Regions from separate parts of the Neopoerus faecalis genome, predicted to be linked through region 2. Evidence: a T-box and tRNA genes for the amino acid it is inferred to sense, from the RefSeq annotation. Region 2 holds a T-box; the other holds one or more tRNA genes.
What was found. The T-box of region 2 lies ahead of PY311_RS01835 (glycine--tRNA ligase). A T-box ahead of a tRNA ligase gene usually reads a tRNA of that ligase, here a tRNA-Gly.

Region 1 (10,893 bases), on a different contig from region 2:
GCGGCTGGTATTACGATAACAGCGGCAGCAAAGCCAAATGGAACTTCGACACGGATACGGTCACGCGCGCCATGACGCTCACGGCTAAGTGGGTACGGACTTATACCGTCACCTTTGAAACCAGCGGCGGCAGCGCGGTAGACCCTGTGATCGTCGATGCTGGCAGCACCGTCACCAAGCCCGCCGACCCAACGAAGTCCGGCTATACCTTCGGCGGCTGGTACAAGGACAGCACGTTGCAGACCCCGTGGGATTTTGCCAATGACACCGTAACGGCGGATACGACGCTCTACGCCAAGTGGACGGCGAACCCGCCCGCCCCGAGCTATGACGACAGCGACCCGACCTATGCCGTCAGCGCGCCGGTCGCGGAGAACGGCAAGATCGCCGTCAGCCCGAAGAACGCCTCTGCGGGCAGCACCGTGACGATCACGGTGAAACCCGACAGCGGCTATGTGCTGGAAACCATTTCCGCCACCGACAGGAACGGAAATGACCTCAAGCTCACTGACAGGGGCAATGGGAAATACACCTTCACCATGCCCGGCAGCAGAGTTGAGGTCAAGGTTACCTTCATGGAGGACAACAGCGTTCTGAACTTCTTCTATGACGTGCCCAACGGCGCGTACTATTATGACGCGGTGAAATGGGCCGTGGACAACGGCATCACCGGCGGCGTTGGTAACAGCCTCTTTGCACCGAACCAGCCCTGCACCCGAGGTCAGATCGTCACTTTCCTGTGGCGTGCGGCTGGATCTCCTGTGGTGAATTACGCTATGAACATGACAGATGTTGCCGAGGACGCGTACTACGGCGAAGCTGTCCGCTGGGCGCTGAGCGAGGGCATCACCACCGGTATCGGTGATATCACCTTCGGCCCGGATGCGGCTTGCACTCGCGCACAGGCAGTTGCATTCCTATTCCGCTATGCGGTAGCCAGCGGGATGGACACTGTGACGCTGGCAGACCTGATCTCCGGCTTTGCGGACGCCGCCTCCGTACCCGGTTATGCGGTGTCCGCCATGAATTGGGCACTGAGCCAGGGCATCATGCAGGGCAGCGGCACACAGCTTCTGTCCGGCAATACCTGCACCCGCGCCCAGATCGTTACGTTCCTTTACCGGGCAAATCAGGGGAAATAACCTCCTTTTCAGGCGGCGGAGGCCGCAGTGAGGCATACGCGGACAGCGGTGAGCAAAATGTTCACCGCTGTCTGCGCTTCTTGGGGAACAATGCTTTGTGTGGATAGTTTAAAAAGCAAAAATTTGCTTTATATAATAAGAAACACGCCCCCGGGATTGTCCGGAGGCGTGCTTCTTTTTCAAAAGAGAAGGGGATATGGAGAAAAGTGTAGACAGTTGAACTTAGTCGCCCAGCGCCTGCTTCAGATCGGCGATGATATCGTCCGGGTCCTCCAGACCAACGGACATACGAATCATACCATCGGTAATACCGGCCGCCTCGCGGATCTCCTTGGGAATCATGGTGTGGGTCATGGCGGCAGCCTGCTCCACCAGCGTTTCCGTATCACCCAGAGACACGGCCAGCGTGCAGAGCTTCAGGCTGTTGATGAACTTCTTGCCTGCTTCCAGACCGCCTGCCACATCGAAGGAGATCATGCCGCCGCCGCCCTTCATCTGCTTCTTGGCAATGGCGTACTGGGGATTGGATTCCAGGAAGGGATAGCGGACCGTTTCGATCTTCGGATTGGCCTCCAGCCACTTGGCGATCTTCAGAGCGCTCTCGTTGTACTGCTTCATGCGGACGCCCAGCGTCTTGAGGCCGCGGCACACCAGAAATGCGGTGAAGGGAGCCATCACGGAGCCGAAATGCATCAACGTACCCAAGCGGCACTCGCGCAGGAACTGCTCATCGTTGGAAACAACCGCGCCGCCCAGCAGATCGCCGTGGCCGCCGATGTATTTGGTGAGGCTGTGGATGACTGCATCCACGCCCAGATCCAGCGGGGTGGTGTTGTAGGGCGTGGCAAAGGTGTTGTCGATAAAGACCTTGATGCCGTGCTTATGGGCGCTCTCCACCACGGCGGCAATATCCACCAGCACCATGGTGGGGTTAGCGGGAGACTCCACATAGATCAGCTTGGTGTTGGGCTTAATGAGCTTTTCCAACTGGCTGAGGTCAGCGGCGTCAAAGGTATCGTGGGCGATCCCGAAGCGAGGCAGCCAGTCACTGGTCACGTCCTCCGTGCCGGAATACTTGGCCTTGGTGAAGATGGCGTGGTCGCCGGCCTTGAGCAGAGCGAAAATCGCGCCGGAAACAGCGCCCATGCCGGAAGCGTAGGCCACAGCGCCCTTGCCATGCTCCAGCGCGGCCAGCTTCTGCTCCAGATAATCCACAGAGGGGTTGGTGATGCGGCTGTAGGCGAAGCTCTCGGCGTAATCGTCACAGGCCTTCACAGCATCGTCCGTGGAGTCAAAATAGAAGGTGGATGTCTGGTAGATGGGAGGAATTAAAGCGCCGTACATATCCCGGGGCTCACCGGCGTGGACTTCTACGGTGTTGAACTTCAATTCCTCATGCTTCAGGTCAGGATGCTTCAAAACTAACTGGCTCATGCGTATACCTCCTAAAATTTGTGCGGTTTTTCTAAAACCTACCATTTTGGTTGAGAAAAGCATAGCACAAATCACAGGGGTTACGGAAATACCGTGATGTTATTGCCGGTCATAACCAATTATTTTTCCATTCAGGTCTCCGGCACATCGCAGCAGTGGCGCTGGAGCAGCTTGACAAGCTCCTCCGCCGGCCGGGACAGCGTATGGCCCTTCTGGCAAATCCAGCCGATGGTGATCACATCATCATAGCCCACGATGGGCCGCTTTACAACGCCCAGCTCTCGGTTTCCGGCAGAGACCGTGCCGGTCCCCAAATCATAGCCCTGACACTCTTTCATGACCATCATGCTTTGGTAAAGGCCGCTGATGATGTTCACCTTCCGGGGATAAAAGTCCGGCAGCAGCATTTCCTCCTGCAAAACGGAGGGAGAATCGGAGTCCAGCTCATACATGATGCAGGGATAGGGCTGCAACTCCTCCAGCGTCAGCACGGACTTTTTTGCCAGCGGATGGGTTTCGTGGATGAACACATATGGCTTGCTGTTGACCAGCGGGTGAAATTCCAAATGGTTGTCCCCAAAAACACGGTTCATGTGCTTGCGGCTGCGGTCACTGATAAAGAGGACGCCCAGCTCTGTGGTCTTGTCCGACACCTGCTGGATGACCTCCGGCCCCTGTCCCACTAACAGCTTATAAGTATAGTCATCTTTTTTGCTGGCGCGCTGGTAATCCATCAGGGCATCAATCACAAAGCAATAATGCTGGCTGCTGACGCTGAGGGTCTCATGGGTCTTACCCATGTCCTGCGTAAAGTGCCGGGAGATATGCTCGGCGTCCTTCAGCAGCCGCTCCCCCATATTCAGCAGCTCCCGGCCTTCCGCCGTCAAGGTGATGCCGGCAGCGGAGCGGACAAAAATGGTAATTCCCAGTTCCTCCTCCAGCGCACAGACCATTTTGCTGATTCCGGGCTGTGATACGTACAGCGCTTGGGCTGCTTTACAGAAAGAGCCGTATTTAGCCACCGTGGAAATGTATTTCAACTGAAGAAGCGTCATGACAAATTGCCAACCTTTCCTCGTTTTTCGATGGATTTCTTGTATTATAGCACAAGAATTCCAAAATGTGCAACTATAATCATACCAAAATAGTCTGTTTTAAAAAAACAAACATTTTCGTGATACTAAACAACAGTTTTTTAAAAACAGGTGATTATAGGTCGATATATACAAAAGTAATTGCAGTTCATAACATCGGTTTATTGGACAAACGCGATTTCAGCCGCTATCATAAAAGTCAGCAAACGGTTCTCAGTTTTTCAGTGTGCAAAATAGGAAAATAGGGAGGAACTTATTTATGCAAGAGAAAAAAATCAAATTCACAGACGTCCTATTCGTAGGTCTGGCGTTCTTCGCCTCCTACTTCGGCGCGGGCAACCTGATCTTCCCGCCGATGCTGGGCCTGCAAAGCGGCAGCAACTGGCTCAGCGGCATGATCGGTATGCTGGCCTCCGGCGTGGGTCTGCCCATTCTGGCTATCATTGTGCTGGGTATGTGCGGCTCTGTCCAGAAAATCTCCGACCATGTGAACAAGAAGTTCTACACCGTCATGATCGGCGCCATCATGATCCTCTGCTGCTGCGTGTCCATCCCCAGAACCGCAGCCGTCGGCATTGAGATGGGCCTTCAGGGCATCTGGCCCGGCGCACCGTATCTGGTGTTCGTCATTCTCTACTTCGTGATCGCGTTCCTGTTCGCTAAGGACCGCGGTACCGCTTTGGACAATGTGGGCAAGATTTTGACTCCTGTTATGACCATCATCCTGTTCATTCTGGTGGTCAAGGGCGCTGTCAGCCCCATCGGTACTCCCGGCGCCGCCTCCGTGGATAACGCCTTTGTCAACAGCTTCCTTGGCGGTTACAGCACCGGCGACGTTCTGGTGTCCTTTCTGGCTGCCGGCGTGTTCTTTGACAGCATCAAGCGCAAGGGCTACGAGGGTGAAGCCTTCCGCAATGCCCATGTCCGGGCCTGCCTGATCGCCGCCGTCTGCCTGGCTGTCGTCTATGGCGGTCTGCTGTATATGGGCGCCTGCGTCAGCACCGAGTACACGCCCGACAGCATCAGCAACGCCAACCTCCTGCTGGCGATCATCCGCTCCAGCGGCGGCCAGATCGCGATTTACGGCCTGTGCCTGTCCGTGGTGCTGGCCTGCCTCACCACCGCCATCAGCCAGATCACCGCAGTGGCAGATTTCTATGAGACCGCCACCCACGGCAAGCTGTCCTACAAGGTTCTGGTCATGATCGTCCCTATCGTCACCACCATCGTCGCCAGCTTCGGTCTGGATACCATCGTGAGCCTGACCTCCCCCTGGTTCTCCTTCTTCTATCCCATCACGCTGGTAATGACCATTCTGGGCATCTTCGAGAAGAAGATTCCCAATGACGGCGCATTTAAGGGCGCTGTGTATTTCACCGTGGTGTACGCCATTCTGGACCTGCCCCACGAGTACGGCTTCGGCTTCCTCGATCCCGTTATGAACCACATCCCCCTCTATGCTCTGGGCTTCGGCTGGATCGTTCCCGCTGTGGTGGGCTTCATCGTCGGTCTCATCGCCGGAAAGGGCAAGGGCCGCACGGAGACCTGATTTCGCGTGAGTTTCTGAAAAAATCTGATACCGCATTTTAATTGGAACGCGCAAAGCGCGTAAGGAGGATTATATGTCTATTGAAAAGGGCGACGCAACCAAATACGTCCACACCGGCAATGGTGAGCTGTGCTACGAGCTGAACAAGGCGCTGACAGTGCCGGAGACCTTCCCCATCTATCTGTCCTCTGCCTACATTTTCGACTCCATTGATCCCATTGATAAGATTTGCGACGAGGGCGCTCCCGGCTATGCCTATTTCCGTCTTGGCAACCCCAACGCCGACGCCACCTCTCAAATTCTGGCGGCCGGTGAGGGCGGCGAGAAGGGTCTGGTGTTTTCCTCCGGCATGGCGGCCATCACCACCTCCATTCTGGCAACGGTGAAGCCCGGCGACCACATCGTGGCCTCCCCCATCATCTACGGCGAGGCGTTCTACTACCTCAAGCACGAGCTGAAGCGCTGGGGCGTGGAGACCACCTTCATCGACTTCAACACGCAGGATGTTGCGGACTATATGCGTCCCAACACCAAGCTGGTGTACGGCGAGACCATCGCCAATCCTCTGATGAGCGTACCCGATATTCAGCATCTGGCGGATGTTGCCCACGCCCACGGCGCAAAGCTGTTCATCGACAACACCTTTGCCACCTCCATCATCGCAAAGCCCATCAAGTTCGGTGCCGACCTTGTAATCTACAGCGCCACCAAGTATCTCGGCGGCCACGATGATCTGGTAGGCGGCGCGGTCATCGGCTCCGAGGAGATCATCAAGTCCCTGAGCTTCTACCTCGGCCTCTACGGTGCCAATCTGGGCGCTACGGAGTCCTGGCTGCTGGCCCGGAGCCTGCGGACCCTGCCTCTGCGTGTTAAGAAGATGGCGGAAAACGGCATGGCGCTGGCCAAGTTCTTTGAGAGCCATCCCAAGGTGGAAAAGGTTTATTATCCCGGTCTGGAGTCCTCTCCCAGCAAGGCGCTGGCCGACAAGCAGTTCGAGGGCAACGGCTACGGCGGTATGCTCTGCGTGAACTTCAAGGGCGGTCAGAAAGAGATCGACAAGCTCATCAGCAATCTGCAGCTGGTCCGCTTTGTTCCCACGCTGGCCGGTGTCGGCACCACGCTGACCTATCCCCCCAGAGCCTCTCATCGCGATCTCAGCCCCGACGAGCTGGCGGCTATTGGCATCACCATGGGCCAGATTCGCCTCTCCTCCGGCCTTGAGGACACCGATGACCTGCTGAACGATTTCGATCAGGCGCTGGCAAAGCTGTAAAGCAGAGATACCTACCCCTATAAAAATAACAGCAGAGCATCCAGTTGGATGCTCTGCTGTTATTTTTGCGTTTTTAAACGAATTCTTGGCATTTCCGTATGCGGATTGCAGAACAAGGTCCGAACTCATTTCCAACATCCTACGAATCACTGCGACGGAGTCCCCCGCTGAAACCCAGCGCAGCGATTTCAGTGGGGAGAGGGCGAACAGCGGAATGAGCAAGGCGCTGCCGGAAGGCAGCGCCGCGGGCTATGGATCTTGTGAGGATGATGCAGAACCCTACCAGATCTCCCTGATTCAAGTGCGCTCCGCACACGGGTAAAGGTAACGGATGCACAGAGTTGCACGCACCGCAAGGGAAGGAGATGTTTGCAAAAACCGAGGCTCGAACTCGCTTCCCGGTATCCCACGAATTGCCGTTGGCAATTCACAGGAACCCTGCCGGCCTCCATGATTTAAAACACACTTCACGTGTTGAGGTGGAGACAGCGAGTTCGTACTTCTATCAGCGGCAATCCAAAAATACTATACTTTCTGTTGTCCGCAAGGACAGGGATGTTTGCAGGGGAAACCTTAGCCGGGTGAACACCGTCGCGGCATTGCTGTTTGTGGCCTTTTGAAAACCACAAACAGCGCCGCTTCCTCGAAACAGGCTCGCTTCTTCCGCCACTGGCGGCGCATCGCCTGTTTCCCCTGCTTTTTAATCCCCCCCGCAGGATAAGTTTGCGAAGCAAACTTGCCCGCTCCAAAAAAGAAACACCACCCAATGGGTGGTGTTTCTTTTTTGGAGCGGGCTACGAGGCTCGAACTCGCTACCTCCACCTTGGCAAGGTGGCGCTCTACCAGATGAGCTAAGCCCGCAAGAACAGTAGTTATTATAGCAAGCACGCTCGTTTCTGTCAAGAGGTTTTTCCTATTTTTCCGTTTTTTCTTCCGGTAATTCATTGGCTGCCGGTTCTGCCGCAGTCTGCTCCGCCGGCTTCAGCAGAAATTCCACAATTCCCACCGGGTCCGTTTCCGGGTAATAATGCACCAGCCACACGGTCTCCACCGGGACGCCGCGCTCCTGCCGAACCTGCGTGAGCGCCTGCTCCACCTTTTCGCGGCTGTCTGCCTGCCAATAGCTCACGCGGACCACCAACTCCGCCCGGTCCCCGTCCAGCGCCGCTGTCAGCAGATCATGCAGAGCGCTGGGGCTGGTAGCGTTTACAATGGTCTGCACCTGCTCGGCGCTGCGGCGGTAGCTGATCTGGACGTTCATCTCATAGCAGCTCCGCTGGGGCTGCTCCACAGCGGTGATATACTCCACGGCATAGGCCCCCAGCGGCGTTTCCTGCTGGACCTCCAGCATGGCCTGATCCATCTGCTCCATGGCAGCCTGATCGTCCTCAAAACCGTATAGGCGCAACACGGCGCTTTCCGTGTGCTGGCCGATCAAGATCAGCAGGTCATTGACAATGTCCTGATGGTTTTCCGCCCGAAGCGTCCCCGCCGCCTCGCTCTCCCAGAGCTTGCTGCTGTGGGGCTCTGAGACGGTATAGGAGCGCTCCAGCAAGGGGGCGCAGCCTGTCAGCAGGCATAGCGCCAGCCCTGCCGCCGCCAACCGTTGACCCTTCATCCGCGTCCCCTCCGTTCGATTTTAATAGCCAAGCGCCTCGTCTACGAGGACCACTTCCATCTCCATGCTGCCAATGGCCTCCCACAGCACCACCAGTCCCCGGCAGATGCGCTCCGGGCTCTTGCAGTCATAGCAGTGGTCAGCCTTGACCGCACAGGGCGTTTTCCGCTTCAGACGCTGGGCGTTCTTCGGCGCGGCAATATTCCGCGCCCGCCAGAGGGCCTCCTCATACGTGGGAGCCAGCTTGTTCCGGCCCACCACGAACCAGACCTTTTTATGACCGTACAGTGTGGATGCCACGCGGTTGCCGGTACCGTCGATATTGATGAGCTCTCCTGTTTCCGCAAGACCGTTTACCGAGGTAATGTAATGCTCCGCTGTCATGGCCGCCTGCCGGGCGTCTGCTCCGTCAACCGTGGGCCGCCAGTGCCAGTTGACCCGGTCATGCCGCTCCAGCCGCTCATAAAGACCCATCTGCTCCAGTGTCACGGAGCCTCCGAAGCCCACGGAGGTATTGTCAATGGCGCTGTCCAGATAGTCCGCCGCCTCCGCCGCCGTGGCGAATACACTGACGCGGAAGCCCCGGGCCTCCAAATTCTGTTTTACCCTTGAAAAATCCGTCATAGCCCCTTCTCCTTTACAGCTCTTCCTTCTGATATTCCCGGAAGCCCTCGCCCAAGACCTCATGGGCGTCGCAGACGATCAAAAACGCGCCGGGGTCAATGGCATGGACGCGCCGCTTGATCTCCACGATCTCCCGCTGACGAAACGCCACCAGCAAAACGTGCTTTTCCGCGCCGGTGTAGGCCCCGGCGGCATTGAGAATGGTCACACCCCGGTCATAGGCCAAAATAGCGTCTGCCACCGCCTTCCAGTCATCGGAAATGATGTACGCCACCTTAGAGGCGTTCATGCCGTAGAGCACCGTGTCCATAACCTTGCTGGACACATACAGGGCCACCGCGCCATAGAGAGCCGTTTCCAGCCGCTGAAAGGCGATGGCCGTCAATGCCAGTACCACACCATCCGGGATTAGTATCAGCTTGCCCATGGGAAGCCACGGAAATTTCAGCTTCAGCAGGCGGGCCACGATGTCCGTGCCGCCGGTGGTGGCCCCCTGTGAGAATACAATGCCAAGGCCCGTTCCCATCATGGCGCCGCCGCAGACTGCGGCCAGCATGGAATCCATGGGCGGAAAGGTATAAAACAGGGCAATTCCGTCCATGGCAAGAGAGCTGACCGCCATGGCAAACAGTGAGGAGGACAGCAGATGGAAGCCGATGAACCGCCAGCCCGCCAGAAACAGCGGGATATTCAGCAGAATTGTCAAAATACCCACCGGCAGCACCGGCAGCAGGACATTGATGGCCTGCGCCAGACCTGTGATGCCGCCCATGCCTACGGCATTTGCCGCAAAGAACCAGTCAAAGGCCAGCGCGAAAATCACCGCACCCAGCGCTATGATGGCATAGCTTTTCAGTTGCCTTTTCAAAAGCTTCTCCCCCTCATTGTCTGTTTGTCTTTTATGCCGCAGAGACGTCCGACTACCATGCGGAAGGTACACGCTCTTTACAGCAGACTGATCTGCTGGTCCTCGGAGTCCTCCTCTTTTACTAAGGCCCCGGCGGCGGGAATCGCCCGCACCCGGTAACGGGTCCGGTTGGTAATGGCGGTCTCATCGGAGAGCCGCACCGACTCCAGATGGTATTTCGGCTTCAGCGTCATCACCGCCACGCCCTGTGCGGAACGGGTGGTCTTCGGCGCCAGCAGCGCCGTGTGGAAAATCAGGCAGCGGGGCTCGTTGGAATAGACCGCCAGCTCGCAGTCCTCGTCCAGCCGGCGGATACAGGCCAGCGGGGCTTTATCGGAGTACGCGCCGGTGAGCTTGCGGCGGTTAGAGGTGGTCTGATACGCCTTCAGCTCCACCCGGGCCGCCTTGCCGTTTTCAAAGAAGAACAGCAGGCTCCCGGCATAGTCCGCCCCCGGCAGCACCATGAAAATTACGCTTTCCCCGGCGTCCATCTTCAGCTTTGTGGGCAGATAATCGCCAAGGACACTGGCTTTGGCATCATCGAACTCGCCAAGGCGGGTCTTATAGACCTGACATTTATCCGTAAAGAACATGGCCTCGGCATTGGAGGTGGTCTCAAAGCCCTGGCGGAGGGCATCACCCTCCTTATACTTCTGCTCGCTGCTCATCCGCAGAGAGGCAGGTGTGATCTTCTTAAAATACCCTTCCCGGGACAGGAACACAGATACAGGATATTCCTCCTTCTGCTCCGCCTCCGGGGTATACTGCGTAATTTCGTGGGGATAGACAATGGTGGTACGGCGGGGCTCGCCGTACTTTTCCGCAGCGGCGTTCAACTCCTCCACAATGACCTTCTTTACCCGCTGGGGGCTGTTCAGAAGGTCCTCCAGATCCTCGATCTCGTCCCGCAGGGCGTCGGTCTCCCGGGTGCGCTTGAGGATATATTCCTTGTTGATGTTCCGCAGCTTGATCTCCGCCACGTATTCCGCTTGAATCTGGTCAATGCCGAAGCCGATCATCAAATTGGGGATGACCTCGGCCTCCTCCTCCGTCTCCCGGATAATTTTGATGGCCTTGTCGATGTCCAGCAGAATGCGCTTGAGACCCTTGAGCAGATGCAGCTTGTCCTTCTTCTTGCCGAGGACAAAGTAGACCCGGCGCTTCACGCTCTCCGTGCGCCACGCGGTCCATTCCTCCAAAATCTGCCGGACACCCAGCACCTTGGGGCTGCCGCCGATGAGCACGTTGAAAT
Region 2 (10,893 bases):
TGGCTCATTGATCCTCTGTGGCATTTCTTAGTCACCATCTCATAAAACGAAAGGAATTTTCCCCATGGAAACGGAAAAGCTATTCTACAAGGACCCCTTTCTGACGGAATTTACCGCAACGGTGCTGGACTGCCAGCCGGGCAAAAACGGCTATATCGTGACGCTGGACCGCACGGCCTTTTACCCGGAGGGCGGCGGTCAGCCGGCGGACCACGGCACGCTGGACGGCATTGCCGTGACGGACGTTCATGAAAAAAGCGGCGTGGTTCTCCACAATGTGGAAGCCGCCGTGGAAATTGGGAAAACCGTGGTGGGAAGCATCGATTGGGCGCGGCGGTTCGACCATATGCAGCAGCACTCCGGGGAGCACATCTGCTCCGGGCTGATCTGTGAGCGGTTCCACTGCGATAATGTGGGCTTTCACATGGGCGCGGACATCGTGACCATCGACTTCAACGCGGATATTTCATGGGAGGCGCTGCTGGAAATTGAGGCGGCGGCCAACCAATACATTTATGAGGATCATCCCATCGACATTCAGCTCCACCGGGGCGCGGAGCTGGAGGCCATTGATTACCGCAGCAAGAAGCCGTTGGAGGGGGACGTCCGCATTGTGACATTTCCCGGCGCAGACTGCTGCGCCTGCTGCGGCACCCACGTGCTGCGGAGCGGACAGGTGGGACTTGTGAAGTTCCTGTCCGTACAGAAATTCCGAGAGGGCGTTCGCATTGAGCTGCTGTGCGGCAAACGGGCGCTGGACTATCTCTCCCGCACATGGGCGCAGGCCCGGGACATTGGGCAGAACCTCAGCGTCAAGCCCGTAGACGCCGGGGCGGCTGTGGAACGTCTGAAGGGGGAGCTGGCGGAGACCAAGGCCCGGTGCGCCGCGCTGGAGGAGGCCGTGTTCGCCGCCGACGCCCGGGAGTACACCGGAAAGGGCGATGCGCTGCTGTTCCGCCCCGCCATGAAGCCGGACAGCGTGCGGCGTCTGGCGGACGCCGTAAGCAAGACCTGCGGCGGTTTGGCAGCGGTATTTGCAGGTGAAAACGGATACTTCCATTACGCGCTGGGACGCGCGGACGGGACGGATATCAGCGCGCTGGTCAAGACCATGAACGCCGCGCTCCATGGACGGGGCGGCGGGCGGAACGGCTTCGCGCAGGGCAGCGTGGAGGCGGAGCAGGGCGCCATTGAAGCGTTTTTCAAGGAGAAGTGACATGGAGTATATCGTAAAGGAGCTGCTGCACCCAGAGGAGGACGATGAGGCGAGGTACGTCTACTCCGAACTGGACAGTGAGCGCAAAGAGACCCGGCGGGTGGAATTTTATCCCGGCGGCGTATGCTTTGCCTACGGCGGGGACATGGGACACGACGAGGTTCTTGATTCGACGCCGTTTCCGGCGGAGCTGCGGACGCTGAACCGCCCCGGCGAGTGCGAGGTGCGGAGCATTTCCCGGCAGATGTTCTTAGAGGTCTGGGGACAGGCACAGGAGCGGCCGGACGGATTTATGGGGATGTTTTTCTGAGAAAGAGGGCTTTCCTCCCCTATCAAGCGTTATGCGGATATAAAAGCAACCCCGGCGGAGCCTTCGCTCTGCCGGGGTTGCTTGATTGCTTTTTAAAATCAGAACTTGACCTTCTCCTCAAGGAAGCTCTTGACCTCGCTGATGGGGATTCGCACCTGTCTTCCCACCAAACGAGTTTGGCGGGAGCCCTGTTATTTTACCTGTGCAGGGTGAAATCAATCCACCCTGCACCAAGGTTTTGCGCTGCAAAACGCTTGTACGCCGCATTTGCGGCCATAGTCGCAGGTGCAGGCAGTCTGTTCTTTTCTCAGAACTTGACCTTCTCCTCAAGGAAGCTCTTGACCTCGCTGATGGGGATTCGCACCTGCTCCATGGTATCACGCTCACGGATGGTGACACAGTGGTCGGCGGGGGTATTCTCATCGCCCACGGTCTCAAAGTCCAGCGTGATGCAGTACGGCGTGCCGATCTCATCCTGCCGGCGATAGCGCTTGCCGATGGAGCCGGTCTCGTCATAGTCCACCATGAAGTCCTTGGAAAGCTCGTTGTAAAGCTCCATGGCGGGGCCGGAGAGGACCTCCTTCTTGCTCAGGGGCAGAATGGCGGCCTTGAAGGGGGCCAGCGCGGGGTGGAAGTGCATGACCACACGAATATCATCCTTGCCGTTCTTGTCCTGACCGACAACCTCTTCATCGTAAGCGTCGCACAAAACCGCCAGTACGCTGCGTTCAACGCCCAGAGAGGGCTCGATGACATAGGGGATATATTCCACCATATCCTTGCCCTCGCCCTCGCGGTAGACCAGCTTCTGGCCGCTGACGTTGGAGTGCTGGGTCAGGTCATAGTCAGTACGGTCGGCCACGCCCCACAGCTCGCCCCAGCCGAAGGGGAACAGGAACTCAAAGTCCGTGGTGGCCTTGGAGTAGAAGCAAAGCTCCTCGGGGTCATGGTCACGGAGGCGGATATTTTCGTCCTTCAGGCCGATGGACAGCAGCCAGTTATGGCAGAACGTGCGCCAATAGTTGAACCACTCAAGGTCCGTGCCGGGCTTGCAGAAGAATTCCAGCTCCATCTGCTCGAACTCGCGGACGCGGAAGATAAAGTTGCCCGGAGTGATCTCGTTACGGAAGGACTTACCGATCTGACCGATGCCGAAGGGCAGCTTTTTCCGGGTGGTACGCTGGACATTGTTGAAGTTCACAAAGATGCCCTGTGCCGTTTCGGGACGGAGGTACACAGTGTTCTTGGCGTCCTCCGTGACGCCCTGAAACGTCTTGAACATCAGGTTGAACTGACGGATGTCGGTGAAGTTGTGCTTGCCGCAGGTGGGGCAGGGAATGTTGTGCTCCTCAATGAAGTCTTTCATCTCGGCCTGAGAGAAGGCGTCCACCGCCTTGGGCAGTTCAAAGCCCGTTTCGGCGCACCAGTCCTCAATGAGCTTATCGGCGCGGAAGCGCTCGTGGCACTCGCGGCAGTCCATCAAAGGGTCGGAGAAGCCGCTGAGGTGACCGCTGGCCACCCAAGTCTGAGGGTTCATGAGGATAGCGGCATCCAGACCCACGTTATAGGGGTTCTCCTGCACGAACTTCTTCCACCAGGCGTTCTTGATGTTTTTCTTCAGCTCCGCGCCGAGGGGGCCATAGTCCCAGGTGTTGGCAAGGCCGCCGTAAATTTCGCTGCCGGGGAACACGAAGCCCCGGTTCTTGCACAGGGCAACGATTTTGTCCATAGTCTTTTCGGTGTTGTTCATGATACAGTCTCCTTTTCTGATTTTCTGGCTCAAGGAGTAAAAAACGCCCTGAGCCGAATATCGGCTCAGGGCGAACAAATTCTTGTCCGTGGTTCCACCTGAATTCCCCGTTGGAGGCGGGGCACTTCATTCCCGGTAACGGCGGGGGCCGACGGAACATTTCCGTTCCGCAGCTCAAGGGCGCCATCCCGGCGTGACTTGGAGCGCTTTCACCGACCGCGCTCTCTCTGAAGCAAATCAACAGGGGACTTCCCTTTCACAGCTTTTCTAACGGCCACTTTAGCACGGTTTTTCCCCATTGTCAAGGAGAACCGCCGAATAAAGGCCAAAAACAGACAATGCAATGAAAAAAGTGCGCCGTTTTTCAACAATGTGGAAGCGTTTGGTGAAAAATTGAAAAAAGCAGCCCTATCCGGTGGACAGGGCTGCTTTTCATTACTTTTTCTCCCGGTCAAAGGCAACAATGACGCGGCGGTTGGGGTCAACACCGGTAGAGTAGGTGGTAACGCCGGGAACCTCCTGCAGCGCGGTGTGAATCACATGGCGTTCATAGGCGTTCATAGGCTCCAGCGTGACGCTGCGGCGGTACTTGACTACCTTTCCAGCTACCTTGTTTGCAAGGCGCTCCAGGCTCTGCTCCCGCTTGGCACGGTAATTTTCCGCGTCCAGCTGGATACGGACCCGGCTGCCGGTACGGTTGACGGAATAACTGGTGAGCTGCTGGATGGCATCCAGCGTCTCGCCCCGGCGGCCGATGATGGCACCGAGGCCCTGCCCCTCCAAAAAGACCTTATAACGGCCCTTTTCGGGAAGGTATACCTTGATTTCCGCCTGCACCTCCAACTGCTGAAGGAGGCCGGAGAGGAACTTTTTGATTTCCTGTGCGCGGTCATCATTGACCTCTTCGCCCAGTTCCTCCGTTTTTACGCTCTGAACAGGCTCCTGCTTAGGCTCCTCGCGGTGCTGAGGCTTTTCCGCAGGCTTCTCGACGGTTTTTTTCTCAGGCCGGGGCGCTCTGGGCTTTTCCACCCGTTCCTCCCGGACCTTTTCCGCCCTGGGCTGCTGAGAGGCAGACTCCTCCTCGGGTCCGTAGCTGACACGGACCTTGGCGGGACAGCTGCCGAGACCCAAAAATCCGGCCTTGGCACGCTCCAGAATCTCTACGGATACATCGTCCCGATCCAGCCCCAGCTGCTCCAGAGCACGGCTGATGGCCTCATCCTCCGTCTTGCCCGTTACATCAATAAACTGTCTCATAACGACTCCTTATTTGTTGTCATCATAACGGTCAGCCTTGTAGGAACGGCCCCGGGCATAGGGACGGTCTCCCACCCGGCCTGCCTCCGTGGTGCTGACAGCAGCGCGGGCAGCCTTGGCGGCCTTAGCCTCCTGTGCGGCCTGCTGCTTTTCACGCAGGGTCTTTTTCTTCTGTTCCTCCTGCTTTCTCTGCTGCTCCTGTACCCGGGCCTCCTCCATACGGCGGCGGCGATCTGCCTGCCGGGCCTGGAACGCGGCTTCTTCCTCCTCGGCCATCTTTGCGCTCAGCGTTTTGTTGAGCGCAAGCTCCTGAATGAGAGAGAACACGCTCTGGGCAATCCAGTAAACGCCGAGAGCGGCGGGCATGATAAAGGCGATGTACACGCTGAACAGGGGCATGGTATACATCATGGACTTCATGGAGTTACCGCCGGCATTGGCCTGCGGCTGGCTATTCATGGTGATCTTGCTGAGCACAAACTGGCTCAGGCCCGCCAGAATGGGGATGAGAATCACGCCGATGACCGCCCAGGTGAACGTGAAGTTCTTTACCAGCGTCCAGGGGGTCTCGGCAAGGTCCATACCGATGAACTTATAGTTCACGTTGAACCAGCCCTCCGGGGTGGGAAGGCCCAGCTCCTGCACGGTCTTGACCAGATTGATCTGACCGTAGGACGCCATCTGATAGAGACCGTCCTTTAGGGCCGGGGCACCGGTTGCCTTATCCATCATGACGATGTTCGTCAGGTCAACGCCGGCGTCTGCGACAGTCTGCACCACGGATTGCAGCACATCCTTGGAGAGCATCATGAAGTGGGTGATGGGCTGACGAATGATGGAGTACAGCGCCATGAGAATCGGCAAGGGGAGAAAGCCCCAGAGGCATCCGCTCATGGGATTGACGCCCTCTTCTTCATAGATCTTCTGCATTTCCTCCTGCAGCTTGACCTGATTATTGGCGTAGCGCTTCTGGATATCCTGCATCTGGCCGGAAACACGGCTCATACGCATCATGCTCTTCTTGGATTTCATCTGGAAGGGCAGCATAATGAGCTTGATGACCAGCGTGAACAGAATCAGAGCCACACCATAGGAGCCCGTCAGATTATAAAAAAGACGGACCAGCCAGGCAAAGGGTACGCAAATGTAGTAGCCAATGGTGGACATTCTTGTTTTTCCTCCGATATTCTTTTGAATCAGGGAACGGGATCGTAGCCGCCTTTGTGAAAGGGGTTGCAGCGCAGGATACGGCGAAAGGCCAGCCAGCCGCCCTTCAGGGCACCATACTTTTCAATGGCCTCCAGCGCATATTGGGAACAGGTGGGCGTGAAGCGGCAGCAGGGTGGCCGGTAGGGAGAGATCGCAGCGCGGTAAAAGCGCACCAGCGCTAAAAGCACATGCTTCATGGCTCCTCCTCCAGCAGATCCAGCTTGCGGCAGAGTCTTCGGAACTGCCTTTGCAGCTCTGGCCACGGGGCCGTGGCTGTCCGGGTACGGGCCACCAAAATGATGTCATAGCCCTGCCGGAGCCGGGGGGTCTCCAGACGGTAAACCTCTCTTAAGCGCCGCCGGCAGCGGTTGCGCACCACGGCGTGGCCCAGCTTTGTGGACGAGACCAGTCCCAAACGGTTATGTCCCAGACGGTTTTTCCGGCAATAGAGCACCATGACGGGACTCACAGCCGAAGCGCCCTTCTGGTAAAGCCGCCGAAACTCATAATTTTCCTTCAGAGTGACTGCTGCTCTCATGCTTTTCCCTGTCCTTTCCGCCTGAACGCAGTCCAGATATAATAGATACAACCTAAGGGACGGAGGACGCTCACAGTCCCACCGTCCCTAAAGGACATTGTTCAGGTGTCTCCCGCGCATTGAGCCTCTTAGTAGCTCAGGCGGGCACGGCCCTTGGCGCGGCGGCGGGAGAGGACCTTGCGGCCGTTAGCGGTCGCCATTCTCTTGCGGAAGCCGTGGACCTTCTGGCCATGGAGCTTCTTGGGCTGATAGGTACGTTTCGTTGCCATGTTGAGACACCTCCTGTCAGATTTCCGTCCGCCTTGCGGCGGCATTTACTCGACACCGCCGGGATACGGCGGCGCAGTAAGCAGTTCAGTGCGCCAGCTTATGACGCACCGAATAGTATACAGACTTTTTTACTTTCTGTCAAGAATAAGTTGTAATTTGCTGAAATTTTTCTTTATTTCGCCCTCTTTTCGTTTCTTTTTGGAAGATGTTGTGGCATTTTTGCCGGAGATACCCACATTTTGTTTCTTCATATCTGTTTGCTTTTTGGATTTTTAATTTAGAAGAGGTGTTGCCTGAAACGGCGTTTTCTGGTATAATGTATGAGGTATATTTTTGTCCGAAATAAAAAGAGAGGTGTTCTGATTTGAATTCCGTCGCTGACGTATGGGCAAATGTCCTGCAGCAGCTAAAGAAGGACCTCTCGGAGACCACCATTGCCACATGGTTTGATGAGCTGTCGGCAGTGGACATCCGTGAGAATACCTTCCTGCTCTACTGCCCCAACGACTTCAAGAAACGATATATCGAATCCCTGTTCCTGAAAAACATCAAGGCCGCCCTGCAGGATATTTTCTCCATAGAATTTGAGGTGGAAATCTTAGATGAAAAGGGCCTTGCCGAATTTCAGGGCAATGCCCCCAAGCACCAGAGCGAGCGGTTTACCTCCGCAGAGTTTACCTTTGATACCTTCGTGGTAGGCCCCAGCAACAAGCTGGCCTACGCCGCCTCGCAAGCTGTGGCGGAGCACCCGGCTCAGAACTATAACCCCCTGCTGATCTACGGAGATTCCGGCCTTGGTAAGACTCATCTGCTCTATGCCATTGCCAACGTTATCCGCCGGAACGATCAAAACGCCAAGATCGTCTACATCAAGGGCGACGATTTCATCAACGAATTCATCGAGCTGATCCGTGCCGGCCGGGGCAGCGAGTTCCGTGCCAAATATCGGGAAGCGGACCTGCTGCTGGTGGACGATGTGCAGTTCGTAGCCGGCAAGGAGCAGGTACAGAACGAATTCTTCCATACGTTCAATAACCTCTATGAGTCCGGCAAGCAGATCGTACTGACCTCGGACCGTCCGCCCTCTGAAATGACGCTGCTGGACGATCGGTTGCGGACAAGGTTTGAATGGGGCCTTTTGGCAGATGTGACGCCCCCCGATCTGGAAACACGGCTGGCCATCGTGAAAAACAAGGCGGCGGCTCTCGGCATGGACCTGCCGGATAAAATTGCAAGCTACATTGCCGAAAATGTCACCTCCAACGTCCGGCAGCTGGAGGGTACGGTCAATAAAATTCTGGCCTACAAGGACCTGCTTGGCAGCGAGGCCGACGAGGAAACCGTGACCCGGGCCATGCAGGATATTATCAAGAGCAGCCGGGAGTATATCCCCACGCCGGACAACATTCTTGACTACATCAGCAAATACTATGGCGTGGATAAAGAGGTCATCTGTGGCCAGCAGCGGGTGAAGGACGCAGTGGCTGCCCGCCAGATCGCCATGTACCTCATCCGCAGCATCACAAAGCTGTCGGTGGTGGATATCGGCAAGGTGTTTGACAACCGCGACCATTCCACGGTGCTTTACTCTTTAAAGCAGGTGGAAAAGCAGATGAAAACGGACCCCGCCTTTGCCGAAACTGTGAAGGAAATCAAGGCAAATATCAATAACCGAAGCTGATCGGTTTTCCACGGTTTTTATGTGGAAAAGGAAAAGTACTGTGTTGAAAAGTTGGAGCCGTGGAAAGAGCTGCCTGTTTTTTCTTTGTTTTCCACAAAAGGGGCGGGAGAGGAAACCATTGAAAAACCTGACGGAAAGAGAGATATCCACAGTTTTGATACCCTACGTATACTTGTACTAAAAAAATTTGTTTTTTTATTTTAAAAGACATTTTTCAAATTTTTTGCCGGATTCAGGGCGGGCCGCAACGGCGGTTCTCGCGGTCCCGATTCTGCGTCGGTGGATTCCCCGGAACTCCGTCCGATAGGGGCGGGCATCCGAAATTGCAAACAGAAAGGAAGCGGTCTCTATGATCAAATTTTCTTGTGAAAAGGTATTCCTGCAAAATGCCATCGCCGTTACCAGCCGCGCCGTGGCCCAGAAAAGCTCCATTCCCGCGCTGGAGGGACTGCTGATTCACGCCGACCAGCAGTTGACCATCTCCGGCTACAATATGCAGACCGGCATCCGCACCAACGTGTTCGCCAACGTGGTAGAGGGCGGCGACATTGTGCTCAATGCCCGTCTGTTCGGTGATATTATCCGCCGGATGCCGGATGATATGATCACGTTTACCGCCGACGAGAAAATGATGGTCCACGTTTCCTGCGGCGACGCGGATTTTGATATTCTCGGCCTTTCCGCCGCGGATTACCCGGAGCTGCCGGAGGTGGAGGACGAATACGCGGTGTCCATGAAGCAAAGTGTGCTGCGGCGGATGATCGAGGAGGTGGCCTTTGCGGTTTCCACCAACGAGAGCCGCCCGGTGCACACCGGCGCGCTGTTTGAAATTGAAAATATGTGCCTGAACATGGTGGCGGTGGACGGGTTCCGTTTGGCCTTCCGGCGGGAGAAGCTGGAAAAGCTGGAGGGCGGCGCGTTCTCCTTCGTCTGCCCCGGCTCCGCACTCAACGAGGTCAAGAGCATCTGCGGCGATACGGAGGATCTGGTGACGGTGACGCTGGGTAAGCGGCATATCCTATTTGAAATTGGTGATACCCAGCTGATCTGCCGCCGGCTGGAGGGTGAGTTCCTGGATTATAAGAATGCGATTCCTCGGAAGAATCCCATTCAGATCGTGGCAGAGACCAAGGCGCTTATTGAGAGCATCGACCGTGTGTCCGTCGTCATCTCCGACAAGCTGAAAAGCCCGGTGCGGTGCCTCTTTGACCATGATAAGGTGATGCTTTCCGCCAAGACCGGCAACGGCGAGGCCAAGGATGTGTGCCGTGTCAGCGGCGACGGAAACAAGCTTGAGATCGGCTTCAATAACCGCTATCTGATGGAGGCGCTGCGGTACGCCCCGGCGGACAAGGTGAAGATCGAACTGAATACGGGGGTCTCCCCTGCCATCATCGTCCCCGTGGAGGGCGAGGAAAACTTCCTTTATATGGTATTGCCTGTACGGCTGAAGAGCGCGGAGTAAACGAACATGAAAACAATGACCATTACAACGGAATATATCAAGCTGCAGGACCTTTTGAAGCTGGCAAACGCCGTGGAGACCGGCGGCGAGGCCAAGGAGTGCATCCAGGGCGGCGAGGTAAAAGTCAACGGCGAGGTGTGCACCATGCGGGGCAAGAAGCTGCGCCCCGGCGATACAGTGACGTTCCGGGGCGAGGAATACGCGGCGGCTTATGCGGATTGACGCGTTAAGTCTGGATTTTTTCCGAAATTATGTCCATCTGGACGCTGTGTTTGACCCCAATATCAATGTGATCTACGGCGATAACGCCCAGGGAAAAACGAATTTGTTGGAGGCGGTGGCGTACCTCTCTGGCGTCAGTCACCGGGCAAGGTATGATAAGGAGCTCATCGGGTTCGGCGTGGACCATGCCTTTTTAAAGGGGACGGTCTTTTCCCGGGAACGGGAATTTATATTGGAAGCGGAGCTGCACCGGGGCGCCCGACGGGTTCTGCGGTCCAACGGCGTGAAGCTAAAAAACGGCGGCGAGCTGGCCGGTATTTTTCAAAGTGTGCTGTTCTGCCCGGAGGATCTGTATTTAATTCGGGAGGGCGCGGCCGCAAGGCGGAGCTTTCTGGATGAATGCATCTCACAGCTCCGGCCCCGGTACGCGCTGGCGCTGGCGGAATATAAACGGCTCCACGAGCACAAGATTCGCATTCTGCGGGACAGCGAGGAGAAGCCCTCCCTGCTGGACGCGCTGGATGAATTTTCTATGGGCATGGCCAAGGCGGGAGCGCTGCTGATTCATTACCGGGCGCATTTCATCAAGCGGCTGTGCCAGACAGCCCCGGCCATTCATGGAGATTTTTCCGGGAACCGGGAGCAGCTCACATTGAAATACGAAACAGTGTCCACGGTCACGGACCCGGAGGCAGGGCCGCAGGTTATTTACCGTCAGCTTTTAGAACATCAGGAAGCTCATCGGGCGGCGGAGATCGCCAGCCGGCAATGCCTGTCCGGGCCGCACAAGGATGATTTATCCGTGGAGATTGATGGACGGAGCGCCAAGAGCTTTGCCTCACAGGGGCAGACCCGCACGGCGGCGCTGAGTCTGAAGTTGGCCGCCCGGGAGATCTTTCAGCAGGACACAGGGGAGTATCCGGTGCTGCTGCTGGACGATGTGCTCTCGGAGCTGGACCCCCGGCGGCAGGAGTT

Region 1: it has a tRNA-Gly gene. The T-box ahead of PY311_RS01835 (glycine--tRNA ligase) is inferred to sense a tRNA for this amino acid. The anticodon was not compared.

Annotation. Positions count from the first base shown of each region.
Region 1 is NZ_JARFXX010000005.1:51,452-62,344, reverse strand. Features, by position in the region: gene PY311_RS07475 (InlB B-repeat-containing protein) at 1-1,142, shown strand, start outside; gene PY311_RS07470 (trans-sulfuration enzyme family protein) at 1,365-2,576, opposite strand; gene PY311_RS07465 (LysR family transcriptional regulator) at 2,708-3,631, opposite strand; gene brnQ (branched-chain amino acid transport system II carrier protein) at 3,930-5,219, shown strand; gene PY311_RS07455 (trans-sulfuration enzyme family protein) at 5,293-6,492, shown strand; tRNA gene PY311_RS07450 (tRNA-Gly) at 7,278-7,353, opposite strand; gene PY311_RS07445 (hypothetical protein) at 7,406-8,110, opposite strand; gene PY311_RS07440 (lactate utilization protein) at 8,132-8,734, opposite strand; gene PY311_RS07435 (YitT family protein) at 8,748-9,602, opposite strand; gene PY311_RS07430 (DNA gyrase subunit A) at 9,680-10,893, opposite strand, start outside.
Region 2 is NZ_JARFXX010000001.1:394,291-405,183, reverse strand. Features, by position in the region: gene PY311_RS01850 (hypothetical protein) at 1-45, shown strand, start outside; gene PY311_RS01845 (alanyl-tRNA editing protein) at 65-1,216, shown strand; gene PY311_RS01840 (DUF6881 domain-containing protein) at 1,218-1,526, shown strand; gene PY311_RS01835 (glycine--tRNA ligase) at 1,834-3,276, opposite strand; T-box leader at 3,340-3,545, opposite strand; gene jag (RNA-binding cell elongation regulator Jag/EloR) at 3,712-4,533, opposite strand; gene PY311_RS01825 (YidC/Oxa1 family membrane protein insertase) at 4,543-5,700, opposite strand; gene yidD (membrane protein insertion efficiency factor YidD) at 5,730-5,939, opposite strand; gene rnpA (ribonuclease P protein component) at 5,936-6,280, opposite strand; gene rpmH (50S ribosomal protein L34) at 6,409-6,549, opposite strand; gene dnaA (chromosomal replication initiator protein DnaA) at 6,915-8,231, shown strand; gene dnaN (DNA polymerase III subunit beta) at 8,581-9,696, shown strand; gene PY311_RS01795 (RNA-binding S4 domain-containing protein) at 9,703-9,918, shown strand; gene recF (DNA replication/repair protein RecF) at 9,908-10,893, shown strand, end outside.